One region of the Streptomyces gobitricini genome, then DNA from elsewhere that is predicted to be linked to it. Evidence: riboswitches for the same ligand, from Rfam matches in the RefSeq annotation. Region 1 holds a riboswitch; each other region holds the start of a gene.
What was found. A riboswitch is a leader RNA that binds a small molecule or an ion and turns the genes downstream of it on or off. The one in region 1 is predicted to bind cyclic di-AMP.

Region 1 (4,620 bases):
ACGGGGCAGGACGCAGGACCGGGCGCGTCCGCCGCGGAGGCGGGCCGGGGCCGTGGAGAGGGCCGGGACGAGGGCCGGGACGACGGCAGAAACCATGGGCGGGGCCATGAGCAGGGCCGGGGACCGGGGGCGGACCCGGGGGCCGGTGCGGGGACGGCCGTGGGCGTGAGCCTGGGCGAAGGGGCCGGGACCGCGTCGGGCCGGGAGCCCCTGTCCGTCGACGGCCGCCCGTAGCGACCGGGGCGACCGAGCGGCGGGCGCTCCGGCCGCGCTCCCGGCCGCGTACGTGGCGCTCGCGCTCACGCCACGCGCGTCGCGCCCGCCCAGGGCATCTCGTCGATCGGCGCGACGCGTACGGGGGCGCCGGGCCGCGGGGCGTGGATCATCCTGCCGTCGCCGATGTACAGGCCCACGTGGCTGACGCCCGAGTAGAAGAACACCAGGTCGCCCGGGGCCAGGGCGGACCGGGACACCCGCCGGCCGGTGTCGATCTGGCTGTACGTCGTGCGCGGCAGCGACACGCCCGCCGAGCGCCAGGCGGCCTGGGTGAGCCCCGAGCAGTCGAAGGCCGACGGACCGGTGGCGCCCCACACGTACGGCTTGCCCAGGGCCCCGTACGCGTACGCGACGGCTTGCGCGGCGCGCGGGTTGGGGGCCCCGACAGCGGCTCGCCGCGGGGCGGGACCGCGCGGGGCGGCGCCCTGCGGGGTGGCGCTCCGCGCCGCGGTACCGGAAGGGGCGCCGTCGTACGCCGCGCGCTCGGCGGCGGTGAGCCGGGCGAGGAGCTTCTCGGCGGCGGCCAGCCTGTCCTGGACGGCCGCCTTGTGGCGGGACAGCTCCGCCTGGCGGGCCGTCAGGTCGCGCAGCCGCCCGGCGGCCTCGGCGCGCAGCCGGGCGAGCTCGGTGACCTCGCTCCGGGCGGCACCGACGGCCGTGGCGTGCCGGTCGCCGACCCGGTCCGCGAGGGCGGCCCCCCGGAGGTAGGCGTCCGGGTCGCTGGAGAGCGCGAGCCGGGCGGCGGGACCGAGGCCGCCGCCGCGGTACTGGGCGGAGGCCACGGAGCCGAGCGCGTCGCGGGCGGCGTTGAGCCGGGCGGTCCGGCGGGCGGCCTCGTCGCGCAGGGAGTCCAGTTCCTCCTCGGTCCTCTTGGCTTCCTCCTTGACGCCGTTGTACTTCTCGGTGGCCTCCTCGGCCTCCCGGTACAGCCGGTCGGCCTCCGCCTTGACCTGGGCCGGGCTCCGGTGGGGTTCGGCGTGCCCGGAACCCTGGAAGACGGTGGCGGTGGCCGCCCCGGCGAGTGCCAGGGTGAGGGCCACGCGGCCGTTCAGCGGGTGCTGCTTGGGTTTCCGGTGCGCTGCCACGAGGGCGGTCACTTCCCTTCGGCGGGGTGGGGCCTGGGGCAGGACGCTAAGCCCGGCGGTAACGGCCGGGCGGCGGCATGACCGCTATTGACCGCAGGTGAGGGTTCCGGAGCGGATTCGGAGAGGCACACGCTCTCGGAATCCCGCATTCCGTATCGGCCGCGACCGATGCGACGGATGAGGCGACCCTCACCGGCGCCCGGTGGTATGGCCCCGGTTAGGCTCCGCCCCATGGACGTACTCATCAATGTCTTCGTCGCGTTGCACGTCATCGGTATCGCCGCCCTCCTGGGCGGCTTCCTGACCCAGATGAAGGCGATGGGCGAGGGTACGGCGCGCTTCGGCCCCGCGATGCTGCACGGCGCGCTGCTCATGCTGATCACGGGAGTCGCCCTGGTCGGCCTCAACCAGGCCGACGACCAGACCGTGAACAACGTCAAGATCGGTGTGAAGCTGGCGATCCTGGTCGTCATCCTCGGCCTGGTCTACGTCAAGCGTGACGAGGAAAGGGTCGACAAGGCGGTCTTCGGAGCCGTGGGCGGCCTGACCGTGGTGAACATCTTCATCGCCACGCTCTGGACCTGACCGGCCCTCGGGCGCCCGGGCGGCGGCCTCGTCCAGGAGTCCGCCACCCGCCGCGGCCCGTCCCGCTCCGGTACCACCGTGCCCGTCGGGCCCGTCGGGCCCGTCGGACCTCGGCGCGGCCGACCGGACGGCCGGTCGCTCGCAACGCCGTGCCGGTGGGCGGTGCCCGGCCCGACGCCGAGGCCCGGTTCGGGCAGGCGCTGAGGGGCGTTGCCCCGTCATGCCGGGCGGGTCGTGTCAGGCCGGGCGCACACTGCTGTGGATGGGCATGTGGTGGATGGACTCCTCGCGGACGTCCTCCCCGGGCCCGGGCGCGTGGATCATCTTCCCGCCGCCCTTGCAGATGCCCACGTGGCTGATGTCGTCGTGGAAGAACACCAGGTCGCCGGGGCGCAGGTCCTCCGTACGGACCCGGGTCCCCGCCCGCGCCTGCTCCCACGTGGTACGGGGGAGGTCGACCCCCGCCGCCCGCCACGCGGCCTGGGTGAGCCCGGAGCAGTCGTACGAGCTCGGGCCGGTGGCGCCCCACACGTACGGCTTGCCCGTCTGGGCCTCGGCGAAGGCGACGACCTCGCGGGCCTTGGCGGTGTGACCGCTCTCGTCGTCCGCCTGCGCCTGCATCTGCGTGTGCGGCTGCTGCGGCTGCTCCCGCCACTGCTCGTGGCGCTCGGGGACCTCTGCCGCCCCCGCCTCCGCCCGCGCCCGCTCCCCGGCCGTGAGCAGCGCAAGCAGCGCCCGGGCGTCGCCGAGCTTGCGCTGCACGGCCTGCTTGGTGGCGCGGAGGGAGGCCTGCGAGGCGCTGAGTGACTCCGGCGGCTGCCGCGTGGCCTCCGCCCGCTGGTGCGCGGTGTGGGGCTGCTGTGCCGGCGAGCCGGTGAGTGACTCGTGCCGCCGGTCGGTGAGCCGGTCCACCGGCTGCGCCTGTTCCACGAACGCCCGGGGCATGTCCGGGAAGGCAGGTGACGTGGCCGGGGCCCGGCCGCCGGAGCGGTGCTGGGGGGCCGCGTGGGGCCCCGGGGTGTGGCGCGAATCGTGCGGCGCCTCCGTACGCCGGGTGGCGTCGTCGCGCGTCCCGCCGGCCTCGCGCCACCGCTCTTCCCCGGCCTGCGCCGTCTGCCCGGCCTGCGCTGCCCGCCCGGCCCACCCGGCCCGCCCCGCCCGCTCGGCCCGCTCGGCCCGCCCCGCCCGCTCGGCCCGCTCGGCCCGCTCGGTCTGCTTGGTCTGCTTGGTGCTGCCGTACTGCCGCGTCGCCGTGCCCGCCTGCCGGTAGAGGTCGTCGACCTTTCTCTGTACCTCCTCGACCGTCGGCTTGCGCTCCGGGTCGCCCGCCGCGCCGGGCGCGGCGGTCGCGCTCTGTGACGACAGGAGCGTGACCGAGGCCAGGGCGGCGGCCGTCGTGACCCCGACGGCGGGGGAGTGGGCATGCAGGGTCTGCAAGGTGCGCGATGCGCGCGGCTTGCGATGCGACGCCAAGGCCGGCATCTCCTTCCGTGGACCGCCTACCGGGTCAGCTGTCAGGTTCGGGCGGAACGGAAGGTGCCCTACGGCCGTGCCCGAGGGGCTGCGGGCCGATTCACCTCGGTCGTACGTGTGGGTCCCCGGTTCCGGACTGCCGCGGAGGCAGCACGAATTCGGCGTGGGCGATCCGACTGGCGTGGTTCGCCGATGAGAGAACGGACCGCTTGGGCGAGCACGCTAGCCAACCTGTGGTGGTGCTGTGAAGGATGATGTTCGATATGCCCGATACGTATTCGTGACCTTGGCGTGATGTCGTCGAATCGGTACGGAGGGTGATGAGTCGGACCTGTTTCCGGTTCGTCCACGGCTGTCAGTGGGGCGGCCTAGACTCGATAGGCGATGAGCAGCCTCTTTGACGACAGCTTCCTGGCGGACCTCCGGAACCACGCCTCCGACGAGCCCCCGCCGCCGCCCGAGGACTCCGACGGCCCCGGGGACGCCCCGGCCGCGGAGGAGGTCCCGCACGACCTCTTCGGCGACCGCTTCGACGTGCCCCCGGCCCGCGACGCCTACCACCGCGACGGCGCCCCGCGCACCGTCGTGGACCCCGCCGCGCTGCTGGAGGGGCTCAACGACCAGCAGCGCGCCGCCGTGGCGCACACCGGCTCGCCGCTGCTCATCGTCGCCGGAGCCGGATCGGGCAAGACCCGGGTGCTGACCCACCGCATCGCCCACCTGCTGGCGACGCGCCACGTCCACCCCGGCCAGATACTGGCGATCACCTTCACCAACAAGGCAGCCGGCGAGATGAAGGAGCGCGTCGAGCAGCTCGTCGGCCCGCGCGCCAACGCCATGTGGGTCATGACCTTCCACAGCGCGTGTGTCCGCATCCTGCGCCGTGAGTCGAAGAAGCTCGGCTTCACCTCGTCCTTCTCGATCTACGACGCGGCCGACTCCAAGCGGCTGATGGCCCTGGTCTGCCGCGACCTGGACCTGGACCCGAAGAAGTTCCCGCCGAAGTCGTTCAGCGCCAAGATCTCGAACCTGAAGAACGAGCTGATCGACGAGGAGACCTTCGCCGACCAGGCCGATGGGGGCACCTCCCACGCCGAAGGCGTAGGGGGAGGGTTCGAGAAGACCCTCGCCGAGGCCTACCGGATGTACCAGGCACGGCTGCGCGAGGCCAACGCCCTGGACTTCGACGACATCATCATGA
Region 2 (4,620 bases), on a different contig from region 1:
GGGCGGCGAGCCGTGCCGGGGGCGCCGGGTCCAGGGCCGGAGCCCGGTCGCTCACGAGCGGGAGCCGGTCCTCACGAGCGGGGTCTCAGACGGTGAGGCCCTTGCCGCGCAGCCAGGCCAGCGGGTCGATCCCCCCGCCGCCCGCGGTGTGCACCTCCAGGTGCAGGTGCGGCCCGGTGACGTTGCCGGTGGCGCCGACCCGGCCGATGGTCTCCCCGGTGGTGACCGTCTGACCGGCGCCGACCGTCATCGACGACAGGTGGCAGTACCAGACCTCCGTGCCGTCCTCCAGCTCCAGGACGATGCGGTAGCCGTACGAGCCCGACCATCCGGCCGACTTGACGGTGCCGCCGTGGACGGCCTTGGCGGGCGTGCCCGTGGGCGCGGCCAGGTCGAGGCCCGTGTGGTAGCCGGAGGACCACATGTTGCCGGCCTGGCCGTAGGTGGACGTGATGGTGTACGAGGACGTCGGCAGGGACCAGCTTCCGGCCCGTTCGGCCAGCTCGGCCAGCCGGGCCTCTTCCGCCGCCTTCGCCTCGGCCTCGGCCTTCGCCTTCGCTTCCGCGTCCGCCTTGGCCTTCGCCTCGGCGGCCTGCTTCTCGGCGGCGGTCGCCTGCGCCTTCGCCTCGGCGGCGGCCTGCTCGGCCGCGGCCGTCTCCGCGGCCGCCTTCGCCTCGGCGTCGGCGGACGCCTGCTGCTGCTCGGCCTGCTGGAGGATGCGGGCGCGCAGTGCCTCGCCCGCGTCGGCGCCGCCGCTCTGCTCCCCGGCGGCCTGGTCGGTGGTCCCGGCGAGGGAAGCGGTGGTGAACGGCCCGTCGGCCGCCTCGGCGGAACCGGCGGAGTCGGAGCCGGACTCTTCGGTGCCTTCCGAGTCGCCGGAGATCAGGGAGCCGATGCCGGGCAGGGAACCGGCGTCCGGGAGGCTCTCCGTGAGGGCGTCCGGCAGGGATATGGAGACCGCCGGCTTGTCCTGCGCGGTGGCCATGCCGCCCGCGCCCACCGCGGCGATGACGCCGACGCCGAGGACCGTGGAGCTACGGGCGAGTCCGCCGCGCTGCTTGGCCACGCGGTGACGGCCCCGGACGGGGCGGACGGTTTCCTCGGTGGGGTTCCATTCTTCCCACTCCCCGTTTACGGGGGCGGCGTCCGGGATACCCGAAGAGTTGAACGAGCCGATGGAGCCGTACGGGGCTTCGGGGGCAGGCCTGTTGGACGCCACGGAGGCGCACTCCTTTCCTTCCTTCTCGCCTACCGGGTTAGCTGACGGGTTCGGAGCAGGAAGGTCTCCTACGGGCCCACTTCGGCCCGATTCACCCCAAGGTGGTGGTTCCCCGGTTCCCTCGCGGAATTCGGCGCACGCGCGCGGTGCCGTTTCTGTCGACGGCTGGGACGACCGCGCTGCGTTATCGAACGTTAATAGACGCGGGCTCCGGATTCCAAGCCGTTCCTACTGATCATTAACCAGTAGCGCCATGGATCAACCGGGCCACATCCGGACACACACGGTCGAGTTGACCGCGCATCAGAAACGTTTACCGACCACGGTAATACTGACGGTGTGTCATATGTTATGCGCAGTGACACCCGCCGGTCACAGACCGTGCTCAAGGACCGGGAGCCGACCGGGGCACGACCGGAATCGTCCGCCGCCGCCCCGGCTGCCCCTCCGCCGGCCGGCTCACCGCCAGCAGCGCCAAGTCGTCGGTCGCCCCGCCTCCCGTATGCCGCCGTACGTCGCTCACCAGCGCGTCCAGCACCGCCTCGGGCCCCGGGAAGAGCCGCCCCGCCAGCCGCGCGACCGGATCGTAGAAGACCCCCTCCGCGTCCCGCGCCTCCGACAGACCGTCCGTATAGAGGAGCAGCGTCGCACCCGCCGGGTACGGCACCTCGTACGCCCGGTCCGGCCACCCGCCCAGCTCGGCCATGCCCAGCGGCAGCGCGGGCTCCGCCTGCTCCAGCGGTTCGACGCGCCCGTCCGCGTACAGCATCAGCGGCTCCGGGTGCCCCCGGTCCACCACCCGCACCACCGCCTCCCCGCGCGGGATCTCCGCCAGCACCGCGGTGGTGAACCCCTCGAAGGCGTCCAGACCGTCCCGCCGCGTCCCCTCCCGGGCCAGCGCCCGCTCCAGCCGCTGCGCCACGCCCTCCAGGGAGCTCTCCTGCTCCGCCGCCTCCCGGAACGCCCCGATGACCACCGCCACCGCCTCGACCGCGCCCATGCCCTTCCCGCGTACGTCGCCGACCACCAGCCGCACCCCGTACGGGGTGTCCTGCACCGCGAAGAGGTCACCGCCGATGAAGGCGTCCGCCTGCGCCGCCTCGTACCGCGCCGCCACCTGAAGACCCCCGATCCGCTCGGCGGGCGTCGGCAGCACCGCCCGCTGCGCGGTCTCGGCGATCACCCGGGCCGACGCGAGCCGCTCACCGCCGCGCCGCACCACCCGGTTGATCAGCAGCGCGAGCGCCGCGACCACCGCCACGGTGACGATCTCGGTGATGGTCTGGGTCTCGTCCAGCGTGCCGTTGCCCAGGTGCAGGGCCAGCATGGCCAGGACCGCGAAGAGGCCGGACAGCAGCGTCGTCCGCGCGGCGAACAGCGGCGCCGCGACCAGCGGGGCGGCGACGAACAACGGCACGGCGGTGAAACTGCGCGGGGTCGTCAGCTCGTACGCCACACCCCCCGCGACCAGCAGCCAGGGCAGCGAGCGGGCGAATAGCCGGACACCCTCCCGCCCGCCGTCGCCGTCCCGTGCTCGTCGCGCCACCGCTGCTTTCCTCCCCGGTCCACCCACGGCTGCGGACGGTACCGTGCCCCGTCCCGGCCGCCCGGAGCCGCGCCGCACGGCGGCCCGCCGTCCGCCTACCGAGCGACACGCTCCGGTCCGGACATGACGAAGGCCCGGTGCGCATGCGCACCGGGCCTTCTCATCAGTAGCGGGGACAGGATTTGAACCTGCGACCTCTGGGTTATGAGCCCAGCGAGCTACCGAGCTGCTCCACCCCGCGTCGGTGAACACCACCCTACGCCATCCGGAGCACGATCCCTAACCAATATCGCTGGCAGCCGACCCGGAGGGGACAAAACGGTCCTGATGGCGCCCGGCCCCTGCGCGGCCGGAGCGCGCCTCGTCGCCCCCTGCGGCACCCGGCGGGTCCCGGGGCGGCTTCCGCGGCGTTCCCGAAACGGCGTCAGCCCCAGGTCGGAGAGTCTCCGACCTGGGGCTGATTCGTAGGCCGTGTGGGACTCGAACCCACAACCAACGGATTAAAAGTCCGCTGCTCTGCCAATTGAGCTAACGGCCCTCGACGCGCCACCCCTGAGCATAGCCCCACGGCGCCCGCCATCCGATCGGGTATCGGGTGAACGGGCCACGTCGTGCCGTGGAGTGCGGGGAACAGCCGCAATGGCGCGCGGTGGTGGCGCCGACCGGTGGCCGACGTCACTGCCCCTGGGCGCCGTCGTCCGCGTACGGGTGGATGTCGCAGGTGGTCGTCTGACGGGCCACCAGGTCGGGCCGCCGTCACCCGTCAGGTCACCCGGGGAGGTCAGCGCGTCGCACCGCGCCCGCACCGTGCCCAGCGAGGGGTACGCGGCCGTCGGCACCAGCGCCCTGCCGCGGGCGGGCCGGGTGGACACAGGGCAGGGCCCGTACCTCTGTACGAGATACGGGCCCTGCTCAGGAGGTCACGGCTCAGCCGTTGCGCTTCCAGCGCGGCTTGTCGTCACGGCGCCCGAAGGAGGAGCCGGAACCGGAGCCGGAGCCGGAGCCGCCGCGGTGGTCGTCACGGCGGCCGTAGGGGCGCTCGTGGCCGCCGGAGCGGAAGCCGCCGCCCGAGGGCCGGTCGTCACGACGGTCGCGGTTGAACGGACGGTCGCTGCCGCGGTGTCCGCCGGTGGGCCGGTCGCCCCGGTCGTCACGGCGGAAACCGCCCGACGGACGGTCGTTGTCGCGACGGAAACCACCGGAAGAGGGACGGTCGCTCCGGTCGTCACGGCGGAAACCACCGGACGGACGGTCGTTGTCGCGACGGAAACCACCGGAGGACGGACGGTCGCCGCTCCGGTCGTCACGGCGGAAACCGCCCGACGGACGGTCGTTGTCGCGACGGAAGCCGCCACGGTCGTTGTCACGGCGCTCGAAGGAACGGCCACCACGGTCGTCACGGTCACGGTTGAACCCACCGCGGTCGCCGCCCCGGTCGTCACGGCGGAAACCACCGGACGGACGGTCGTTGTCGCGACGGAAGCCGCCACGGTCGTTGTCACGGCGCTCGAAGGAACGGCCACCACGGTCGTCACGGTCACGGTTGAACCCACCGCGGTCGCCGCCCCGGTCGTCACGGCGGTCACGGCGCTCGTAGTTGCCCCGCTCGTCACGGGACTCGCGCGCCGGCTGCTCCGGTACGGAGGCGATCGCGGCCTGCACCTCGGCCTCGGCGGCCTCGGCCACCTCGGCGACGGCGGCCTCCGGGTCCTCGCCCCGCTCACGGGCGGCACGGGCGACCAGGCGGTCGGCCTCCTCGCGCAGCTCGACGGCACGGCGCTGGAGCCGCTCCAGCTGCTTGGTGAGGTCGGCGACCTCGCGCTCGGCCTGCTTGGCGGCGTTGTTCGCGGAGTCG
Region 3 (4,620 bases), on a different contig from region 1:
GGTACCGGCGGCGATGTTGAGCCGCAGGCCGCGCGCGGCCGGACGGTCGAAGTCGAGGCCGGGGTTGGCCTCCGCGAAGTGGTAGTGCGAGCCGACCTGGACGGGCCGGTCGGCGGCGTTGAGGACGGTGAGGAGGGTGACGGGGCGCCCTTCGTTGAAGGGGACGGGCTCGTCCGCGTACAGGATCTCTCCGGGGATCATCGGCGGCGTCCCCCGTCAGAGGATCGGGTCGTGGACGGTGACGAGCTTGGTGCCGTCGGGGAAGGTGGCCTCGACCTGGACGTCGTGGATCATCTCGGGGATGCCGTCCATGACGTCGTCGCGACTGAGCACCTTGCGGCCGGACGCCATGAGCTCGGCGACGGTACGGCCGTCGCGGGCCCCCTCCAGGATGTGGGAGGTGATGAGGGCGACGGCCTCGGGGTGGTTGAGCCTCACGCCGCGTGCCCTGCGCTTCTCCGCCACGTCGGCGGCGACATGGACGAGCAGTCGTTCCTGCTCGTGGGGGGTCAGTTGCACGTTTCACCTCACGGTCTCCCGCCCGATGTGGTCCCGGGCGCAGCGGGGACCCTATCCGGCTTCAACACTCTGTTGACCTGCGGGAACGAGTGTCACCCAGAGATATTTCCATCTCGGGACAGAGTTTTTCCGGGAGGTTAACTGCGCCTTTGCCCGCCCATGGACATCCGGGAACGCGGGCTCCGCGGCCCCGCCCCGGGCCCCCGAGCCCACGGGACCCCGCCCACGGCGCCCCGCACCGGGTGCGGGCCCTCGCGGGGCGCGCGACGGCGCTCCGCGACGCCCTGGCCTCGACGGACGAGCGCGGCGGGAGCGGTGCGCACGCCCACGCGCTCGCGCGGGCGTTCCGGGCCGTTGCGGTGAACGGCGCGCGGGACGCGTGACGGCGCCTCAGAACCGAGGTGCGGGACCGACCGGGCCCTCCCCCGGATGGGCTCAGGAGTACGACGAGCGATGCCTCGTTCAGCGTACGCAACCGGACGAATTTCGTACGACGCGAGTTGCGCACCGACTGTACACATCTGGCGGAATGTCAGGTTCCGCCGCTGGTACGGGGATCGTCGGCGTCACGCGGCGGGGGACCAAACAGACTCTGTCCACCCGAATGGATCAGTCGTGAGGAGCCTCACAAAAGGCCGTTTCGACTCGGAATTTCACCCCGGCATGGGTCAAGATCCCTGACGACGACAAGCCCCCGCCGCCGCGGCGGGGCGGTCCGGGCGGACGCCGAGTCCTGCCGCCGTCCGGATGACTGGTCGACAGGAGTGGATCGGCAGGAGTGGAGGACCCGAGCAGTGCGGGTGACCGAACGATGTACGTCCCATCGGTCGCCCTTGGGGTGAAGCCGCGCGAGCGGCCGGGCAACTTCGCCAGCCCGAACCCGACAGGTCATCCTTCACAGGCGGCTGACGAAGGGTTGCGCCATGACCGCGCAGATTCATGTCCCGTCTCTGCTCTCCCGGGCCGGTGCCGTCTCAGCACTCGCCCTCGCCGCCGTCGGCGGCCAGATGCTGGCGCCCGGCGCCGTGTCCGAGGCACAGGCCGCGCCGGCACACGGCACCAAGGCACTGAACATCGCCGCGTCCAAGAAGGGTGCACCGTACAAGTACGGAGCGGCGGGTCCCTCCCGCTTCGACTGCTCCGGCCTCACCCTGTACTCGTACAAGAAGGCCGGGAAGACGCTGCCGCGCACGGCCCAGCAGCAGTACAACAAGACGCGCCACATCTCCGCCTCCGGCCGGCAGAAAGGCGACCTCGTGTTCTTCCACCGGGGGAGCAACGTCTACCACGTCGGAATCTACGCGGGTAACAACAAGATCTGGCACTCACCGAAGTCGGGTTCGGTGGTGAAGCTGGACAAGATCTGGTCGAAGTCGGTCTGGTACGGGCGCGTCCGCTGAGCCTCCGGGCATGAGCGGTGGTGCGGGGGGTACTCGGGGTGAGTGTCCGGCGAGAGCCCCCGCACCGCGCGCAACGAGACGCCCCTGGAGCGTGCCGACCGCAACTTCGGCGAGCTGCTCCAGGAACTGCGCGTCACACAGACCGGCGTCCAGATCTTGTTCGCCTTCCTGCTGACGCTGGCGTTCACGTCCCGCTTCGAGTCGCTCGACTCCTACCAGCGGGGCCTGTACGTCGTGACGCTGCTGCTCTCGATGGTGGCGGCCGTCCTGCTGACCGCCCCCGCCGCCCTGCACCGCGCGCTCTTCCAGCAGGGCGCCAAGGCCCGCATCGTCTCCGTGTCGTCCCGGCTGGCGAGGATCGGGCTCGGCGTCCTGGCCCTGGCCCTCACCTCGTCCGTGTCGCTGGTCGTCGACGTGGTGCACGGCCGCCCGGAGGGCCTCGCGGCGGGCACTTTCACCCTGCTCGTCTGCGCCGGCCTGTGGGGGGTCCTCCCCTACCTCGTGCGGCGCCGGCTCGGCGCCCGGTCCCCGGAGCAGCCGGCGGGGACACGCCCGGGGCGCCGCGGCCCCCGCCGGTGACGCCGGCCACGGCCAGGGCGGGGCGGTCAGGTCTGGACCGGGACCGTCCAGGGGAGGGCGATCCAGACGGTCTTTCCCCCCTCCGGGGTGGGGGTGACCGAGAGACGGCCGCCGCACTCCGCCGCGAGCCAGCGGATGATGACCATGCCGCGGCCGTTGTCCTGCTGCACGGCCGCGGGCAGCCGCCGCGGCCAGCGCGGATGACTGTCGGTGACACCGATGCGCAGCCGCTCGTCGCGCTCCAGCCGTACGTCCACGGTGAAGGTCGGTGACAGGCCGAAGGTGTGCTGGACGGCGTTGGTGGCGAGCTCCGAGACGATCAGCCGGACCGTGTCGGCCGTTTCCGCGTCGTCGGGGAGGCCCCATTCCGTGAGGACGTCCGCCACGTATCTTCTGGCGGCGGATACCGAGACGGGGTCGCTCGGCAGAGTGACGGATGCTTCCTGATGGTCTGCCATGGCGACGCCGTCCCTTTCCCACCGGGGCCGGACTCCGACACGTACCGGATGTTTTGTGAGGACGGCCTCGGAATGCGCTTCGCGCCAGAGTGCCACTTATGTCGTCCCCGATGAGGGCGATCCACCAAGATCTGCATATATCTGTCGCTCGAAGCGGTGAACTCTGCTACGCGAGAACGGATTTGGGCGGCAAACTGGTGGGTTGGTCCGACGGCGGCAGGAGGCGGTCATGCGAGGCACTCGGCACGGTCCGGCGGTGCGTCGGCGCAAGCTCGGCGAGGAGTTGCGCGCGCTGCGCCTCGCGGCGGGCCTCACCAGCCGTGAGGCGGCGCGGCTGGCGGGCTGGCACCAGTCGAAGATGAGCCGGATCGAGACGGGTACGAGCGGGGTGACGGGCGCGGACGTGGCGCGGCTGCTCGACGCCTACGGCGTCCGCGACCCCCGGCTACGGGCCGTGCCGGAGGCGCTGGCGGGAGCGGTGGCGGACGGCGGCGGAGCGGGGTGGTGGCATGCGTACCGGGGGGTGCTGCCGCCTCCGTACCAGGACTTCATCAGCCTGGAGGCGCAGGCGTGCACGGCCCGCACCCTGGAGACGTCGGTGGTGCCGGGCCTTTTGCAGACGGCGGAGTACGCGCGTGCGGTGACGCGGGCGGCGCTGGGCGGGGTGCCGGCGGCGACGGTCGATTCGTTGGTGCGGGTGCGGATCGCGCGGCAGGAGGTGCTGCGCGCCGATCCTCCGCTGCGGCTGGAGGCGGTGCTCGACGAGGCGGTGCTGCGGCGGCGGGTGGGCGGGGCGGGGGTGATGAAACAGCAGTTACGGCAGTTGCTGGAGTGGTCGCGGTTGCCCCATGTGCGGCTTCAGGTGCTGCCGTTCACCCTGGGCGAGTACGTCGGTCTCTCCGGGCCTTTCGTTATCTTCTCCTTTCCGAACATTTCCGATCTGGATGTGGTTGCTCTTGACCACTTGACGAGTAGCCTCTATCTGGAACGCACGGAAGACCTCGAGGCGTACGGGGCCGCCTTCCGCACCATGCAGGAGCACGCCCTGTCGCCCGGGGACACATCGGACCTCATCGCCGGGATCGGTGACGGCGCGTAGGGAGAGGGCACCCCCCATGTCGGCTCACCCCGCACACCACGACCTCCCCCACTGGCGGCGCAGCAGCCGCAGCGTGGGCATGAACAACTGCGTCGAGGCCGCCCGCCTCGACACCGCACAGCTCGCCGTACGCGACTCGAAGGACACCGCCAGGCCGCCGCTGCGCTTCTCGACGACGGCCTGGACCTCCTTCGTCACCTCCTTGAAGGAGGTCGGCTGACCGGCACCGGCGCCGTACGGAGGATCGTGGCGACCGCCCACTCCACCTGACTCTCCGTCAGGTCGGCTCGGGCGGTGAGCCGGAGGCGCGAGATGCCGTCCGGTACCGACGGCGGCCGGAAACACCCCACCGCGAGCCCTTCGGCCCGGCAGTCGGCCGCCCACTTCACCGCCTCCTCCGGTGAAGGGGCCCGTACGGAGACGACGGCGGCGTCCGGCCGCACGGCGGTCAGACCCGCGGCGGTCAGCCGCGCGTGCAGGGTGGCCGCCACCGCGCGCGCCCGGCCGGCCAGCCCCGGGTCGCCGCGCAGCAGTCGCAGGCCCGCCAGTGCCGCGCCCGCGGCGG
Region 4 (4,620 bases), on a different contig from region 1:
GCGACGCGTGTGTGGCCCTCGGGCGACAGGTGGAGCCGGTCGCCGTCCCAGGCGCGCATGTCCTGCACGGTCCTGAGGGACCACAGGTCCAGCACCGGGCAGCCGTAGCGGTCGGCGACGGCGCGCACATGGCCGTTGTACGTGGCGATCTTGCCCCGCAGCCGGCGCAGCACGGGCATGGCCCGGGTGTCGAACCCGGTCGTCACCAGGACCGTGCCGACCACGGACCGCAGGTCGGCGACGGCGCGCTCGAAGCGCTCGGCCACGTCGTCCGGATCGCTGCCGGGCCGGATGATGTCGTTGCCGCCCGCGCAGAAGGTCACCAGGTCGGGAGCGAGTTCCTTGGCGCGCGGGACCTGCTCCTCCACGATCTGGTCGAGGAGGCGCCCGCGTACGGCGAGGTTGGCGTACCGGAACTCCTCGGGCTCCGGCAGCCGGTCGGCGAGCAGCACCGCGAGGCGGTCCGCCCAGCCGACGAACGTTCCGTCGGGGCCAGGGTCTCCGACGCCCTCGGTGAAGCTGTCACCGATCGCCGCGTACGACCCGAATACGTCACTGTCTCTGAATGTCGAATCGTCTGCCACGGGAGCACATTTTTCACCCGGGGATGTGACCTACGCGACCGTAAGAGGGGTTGACGGGGGGTGATGTTTACCACCGGTCAAGATTCCCCCAAGGCCGGAACACGGCTCCGCCCGGCACCGGGGGGCGGTGCCGGGCGGAGCGCTGTCACTCGTGGAGGCGCGGGGGCGTCAGATGGAGACGCCGTTCTGGCGGAGGTACGCCAGCGGGTCGATGTCCGAGCCGTAGCTGGGGCTGGTCCGGATCTCGAAGTGCAGGTGCGGGCCGGTGGAGTTGCCGGTGGAGCCGGACAGGCCGATCTGCTGGCCACCGCTCACGGACTGGCCGGAGGAGACGGACAGCGAGGAGAGGTGGGCGTACTGCGAGTAGGTGCCGTCGGTGTGCTGGATGACGACCTCGTTGCCGTACGCGCCGCTCCAGCCGGCCGAGACGACGGTGCCCGCGCCCACGGCCTTGACGGTGGTGCCGGAGGAGGCGGAGAAGTCGACGCCCGTGTGGTAACCGGAGGACCAGCTGGAGCCGGAGGCCCGGTAGGGGGTGGTGACGCCGGCGTCCACCGGGGCGGTGAAGCCCGAGCCGCTGGTCTTCGGGGCGGACTGGGCCGGGGCAGCGGCCTTCGCGGCGGAGCGCGAGGCGCGGGTCTCGCTACGGGTGTCGTCGGCCTTCGGCTTGGCCGGGGCCGCCTTCTGCTTCGCCGGAGCGGCCTTCGCCGGAGCGGCCGTGGACTTGGCGCCGAGCGTGAGCTTCATGCCCGGGAGGATCAGCGACGGGTCCTCGCCGACGACCTGGCGGTTGTCCTGGTACAGCTTCTGCCAGCCGCCCTTGACGTTCTTGTTCTTGGCGATCTTGGAGAGGTAGTCACCCGCGACGACGGTGTACGTGCGCGGCGCGGCCTTCTGCGCGGCGGCGACCGGGGCGGCCTCGACGGCGGCGCTGACGGCCTGCTGGGGCGCGGTGGCAGGGGCGGCGTGCGCACCGGTGGCTCCGAGCAGCGGGAGGGCGATGGCGGCGCCACCCGTTCCGGCGGCGACGAAACCCCGCGTGAGGGAGTTGGACTTGGGACGGCGGTGCTTACCCGTGGCGGGCATGGCGAATTCCTCTCCGGCGCCTGCGAGGTGAGCTGTCGGGTTCGGACTGGAGTTGTCCGGCCGCGCCTTGACGCGACTTCACCCCGAGCCGTCCCGGTATTCCGGTACGGCGACTTACCTGGGTCCCCCGCTCCTGCCACACGTGGGTGGGTGCGAATTCCGACCGGTGGCAGGATTCGGCGGTCCGGCCGGATTGCCGTGACCGTAAGCGAGCCGGGTCGGCGTGAACAAGCCGCCTCTTTCGTCCCGGCATTCCCAGGGGTGCGGCGGCCGGGGAATTCCCGTCACCCTCCGTGGAACCCGGATCATGAATTCCCTTCCTGGGCACGGAATTCACGGGGCGCGCCCCGCCACGGACGGTCACGGTTATGACGCTGCTCACGTGACCCCGCGCCACCTCCCTTACCGTCGGGGCATGTTGCACCTAAACCACCAATACGGACAGAAGCCCCATTTCTTGACGAGATACAGCGAGAAGCCTCAATCCATCGTCGGCCGCCGCCCCATGGCAGCGACACCGGGACTCCGTCCAGCCAGGCGACAAACCAGTGCGAAATAGGGCAGACATCTCAGACCAGGCACCGCACGCGGTCCCTTCGCCCCCCACATGTACGGCCGGTCGCCCGCCCCCCACGCTCCCCCGGCACCTCTGTCGGCGAGCGGACCCGCGCACTCGCGGCCTCCCGGCCTGCCGGCCCCCAGCCCCCTCGCCCTCCCCGGCCCCCCGTACGGAGGCTCCACCGGCCCCGTGCCGGTGCCGCGCCCCGGACGGTCGCCTCGCCCGCCCCTCCCCCACCACCCGGATCACGGGTGCCGGCCTCCCGTCTCGACGGTTCCCGGGACGGCCCCGATCATGGGAAGGGCAACGAATGTACGAGGCGCACAGAGATTGATTGCCCCACGAACCGATGTCGTATCGTCGGACCGCGACATCGTCGGCGGCCGACGCCGACCGCACACACGGAGGAGCCCCCGTGACGCAGCAGCTGCCGCAGGTCCCGTCGATCGAGCCCGAGCTGACCGGAGTGCGCAACTTCCGTGACGTCGGCGGGCTTCCGACCGCGGACGGCCGGCGGGTGCGCCAGGGCAGGCTCTACCGCAGCGGCCACCTCGCGCACGCCACGGGCGAGGACGCCGCCTTCCTGGCCGGCCTCGGCCTGCACACCATCTTCGACTTCCGCAACGCCGCCGACCAGAGACTGGAAGGCCCGGACGTCGAGCTGCCCGGGGTGCGGAACGTGAACATCCCGCTCTCCGACCCGGCCGACGGAGCGGAGTTCTGGACCATGGTCCGCGACGGCGACCTCGACCAGCTGCGGTCGATCCTCGACGACGGCAAGGCGGCGGCCCGGATGACGGCCTCGTACCGCGAGATCATCAAGGAGCGCACCGCGGAGCACAGCCGCGTGCTGCACGCCCTCGCCGAGGACAGCGTCCCGGCCCTGATGCACTGCGCCGCCGGCAAGGACCGGGCGGGTCTGTCCATAGCGGTGGCGCTGCTGGCGGTCGGCGTCGAGCGGGACGCGATCGAGGAGGACTACCTCAAGTCCAACGACCCGCGCCGCCGCTACAAGGTGCGCCGCAGCGACAGCTCCCCGGCCGGTATGTCGCCCGAGGTCATGGAGCTGCTCAACCCGCTCTTCGAGGCGCGCCTCGACTACCTGGCGGCGGCCTTCTCGACGATCGAGGAGACCTGGGGCTCGACCGACCGCTACCTGACCGAGGGACTGAAGCTGAGCGACGAGACCCGGGAGCGGCTGCGCGAGCGGCTGCTCGACGAGGGCTGAGCCCTACTCGGCCCCGAGCGCGAACAGCAGGTAGAGGAAGGCCGCGAAGAGGTGGCCCGCCACCAGGTAGGCGAAGAGCCGGATCACGAGCCCCCTGGGGAACTTCCCTTCGTACGACATGCGAACGCTCCGATCGGGGTCAGCGCCGGTGGGCGCCCGCGCCGAGGCACAGGTCGGCCGCGGCGCTCTGCATGAGGGTGTGGACGAAGAGCAGCTCCGCCCCACCGCGGGTGGCCGCGGCGATACGGTGCGGGGTCAGCGAGTCGAAGTGCGCGCTGTCCCCGGGGTCGAGGACGTGGACCGCCTCCCCGAGGGCCAGGCGCACCCGCCCGTCGAGGACGTACAGCCACTCCTCCCCAGGGTGGACGCGTACGAGGTCGTGCCGCGTGGCGTAGGGCACCCGCACTCGCAGTGCCTGCATCGCCCGTCCGGGGCCGCCGGCCTGGTGGTAGACCCAGCCGTCCGCCTCGGCGGGCTCCGCCCGGCCGCCCCGGACGACGGGGTCGCGCTCCGGAGGCACCTCGCCCAGCAGGTCGGAGACGGTCGTGCCGTAGACGCGGGCGAGGCCGAGCAGCATCGGCAGGGAGGGCTGGCGGCGACCGGTCTCCAGCCGCGACAGGTGGGCCGGGGAGAGTCCGGCGCGCTGCGCGGCGGCCTCCAGGGTGAGGCCCCGGCGCCGGCGCAGCGCGCGCAGCTGGGGCGCCACGTCCGGGATGGCGGCGGAGGACGGGTCGGACGGACCGGGGCCGGAGGGTCCCGGTCCGGAGGGTCCGGGGCCCGACGGCGTGGACGGCGCCTCGGCGGGAGTGCTCATGCACTCATTGCGCCACCACCCTTGCCTCCGGGGCAATTTTTTTGCCCAGGAGGCAAAAACTATCGGTTGGCCACCGCCTGCTTCATCAGTGTGCGGCCGAAGTCCCAGATCAGACCGCCACCGCTGTGCGCCTCGTCCATGACCGCGGTGAACGCCTCCACGAACCGGTCCACCTCCCGTTCCCCGATGATGAGCGGCGGGATCAGCTTGATGACCTCCAGCCGGTCACCGGAGACCTGGGTGAGGATGCGGTGCCGCTGCAGCAGCGGCACCACGACCATCTGCGCGAAGAGGCCTTTGCGGGCCGCCTGGAGCATCGTCCACCGGCTGCGCAGGCCCAGTGAGGACG

Region 2: it holds a riboswitch for cyclic di-AMP, as region 1 does, so the genes downstream of both, ABD347_RS24475 (M23 family metallopeptidase) here and ABD347_RS27555 (NlpC/P60 family protein) in region 1, are expected to answer to the same signal.
Region 3: it holds a riboswitch for cyclic di-AMP, as region 1 does, so the genes downstream of both, ABD347_RS23145 (C40 family peptidase) here and ABD347_RS27555 (NlpC/P60 family protein) in region 1, are expected to answer to the same signal.
Region 4: it holds a riboswitch for cyclic di-AMP, as region 1 does, so the genes downstream of both, ABD347_RS18945 (M23 family metallopeptidase) here and ABD347_RS27555 (NlpC/P60 family protein) in region 1, are expected to answer to the same signal.

Annotation. Positions count from the first base shown of each region.
Region 1 covers NZ_BAAASR010000040.1:87,280-91,899, reverse strand. The annotation lists gene ABD347_RS27570 (alpha/beta hydrolase) at 1-234, shown strand, start outside; gene ABD347_RS27565 (C40 family peptidase) at 300-1,361, opposite strand; gene ABD347_RS27560 (hypothetical protein) at 1,593-1,946, shown strand; gene ABD347_RS27555 (NlpC/P60 family protein) at 2,184-3,428, opposite strand; cyclic di-AMP (ydaO/yuaA leader) riboswitch at 3,427-3,593, opposite strand; gene pcrA (DNA helicase PcrA) at 3,804-4,620, shown strand, end outside.
Region 2 covers NZ_BAAASR010000029.1:16,677-21,296, forward strand. The annotation lists gene ABD347_RS24475 (M23 family metallopeptidase) at 86-1,219, opposite strand; cyclic di-AMP (ydaO/yuaA leader) riboswitch at 1,231-1,365, opposite strand; gene ABD347_RS24480 (PP2C family protein-serine/threonine phosphatase) at 1,605-2,765, opposite strand; tRNA gene ABD347_RS24485 (tRNA-Met) at 2,933-3,006, opposite strand; tRNA gene ABD347_RS24490 (tRNA-Lys) at 3,231-3,303, opposite strand; gene ABD347_RS24495 (DEAD/DEAH box helicase) at 3,693-4,620, opposite strand, start outside.
Region 3 covers NZ_BAAASR010000026.1:102,156-106,775, reverse strand. The annotation lists gene ABD347_RS23155 (urease subunit beta) at 1-201, opposite strand, end outside; gene ABD347_RS23150 (urease subunit gamma) at 217-519, opposite strand; cyclic di-AMP (ydaO/yuaA leader) riboswitch at 1,266-1,438, shown strand; gene ABD347_RS23145 (C40 family peptidase) at 1,443-1,919, shown strand; gene ABD347_RS23140 (DUF6328 family protein) at 1,962-2,498, shown strand; gene ABD347_RS23135 (ATP-binding protein) at 2,525-2,956, opposite strand; gene ABD347_RS23130 (helix-turn-helix domain-containing protein) at 3,186-4,055, shown strand; gene ABD347_RS23125 (DUF397 domain-containing protein) at 4,072-4,275, shown strand; gene ABD347_RS23120 (8-amino-7-oxononanoate synthase) at 4,250-4,620, opposite strand, start outside.
Region 4 covers NZ_BAAASR010000020.1:89,585-94,204, forward strand. The annotation lists gene ABD347_RS18940 (SGNH/GDSL hydrolase family protein) at 1-584, opposite strand, end outside; gene ABD347_RS18945 (M23 family metallopeptidase) at 753-1,670, opposite strand; cyclic di-AMP (ydaO/yuaA leader) riboswitch at 1,673-1,833, opposite strand; gene ABD347_RS18950 (tyrosine-protein phosphatase) at 2,645-3,457, shown strand; gene ABD347_RS18955 (DUF6126 family protein) at 3,461-3,577, opposite strand; gene ABD347_RS18960 (XRE family transcriptional regulator) at 3,597-4,271, opposite strand; gene ABD347_RS18965 (aspartate aminotransferase family protein) at 4,331-4,620, opposite strand, start outside.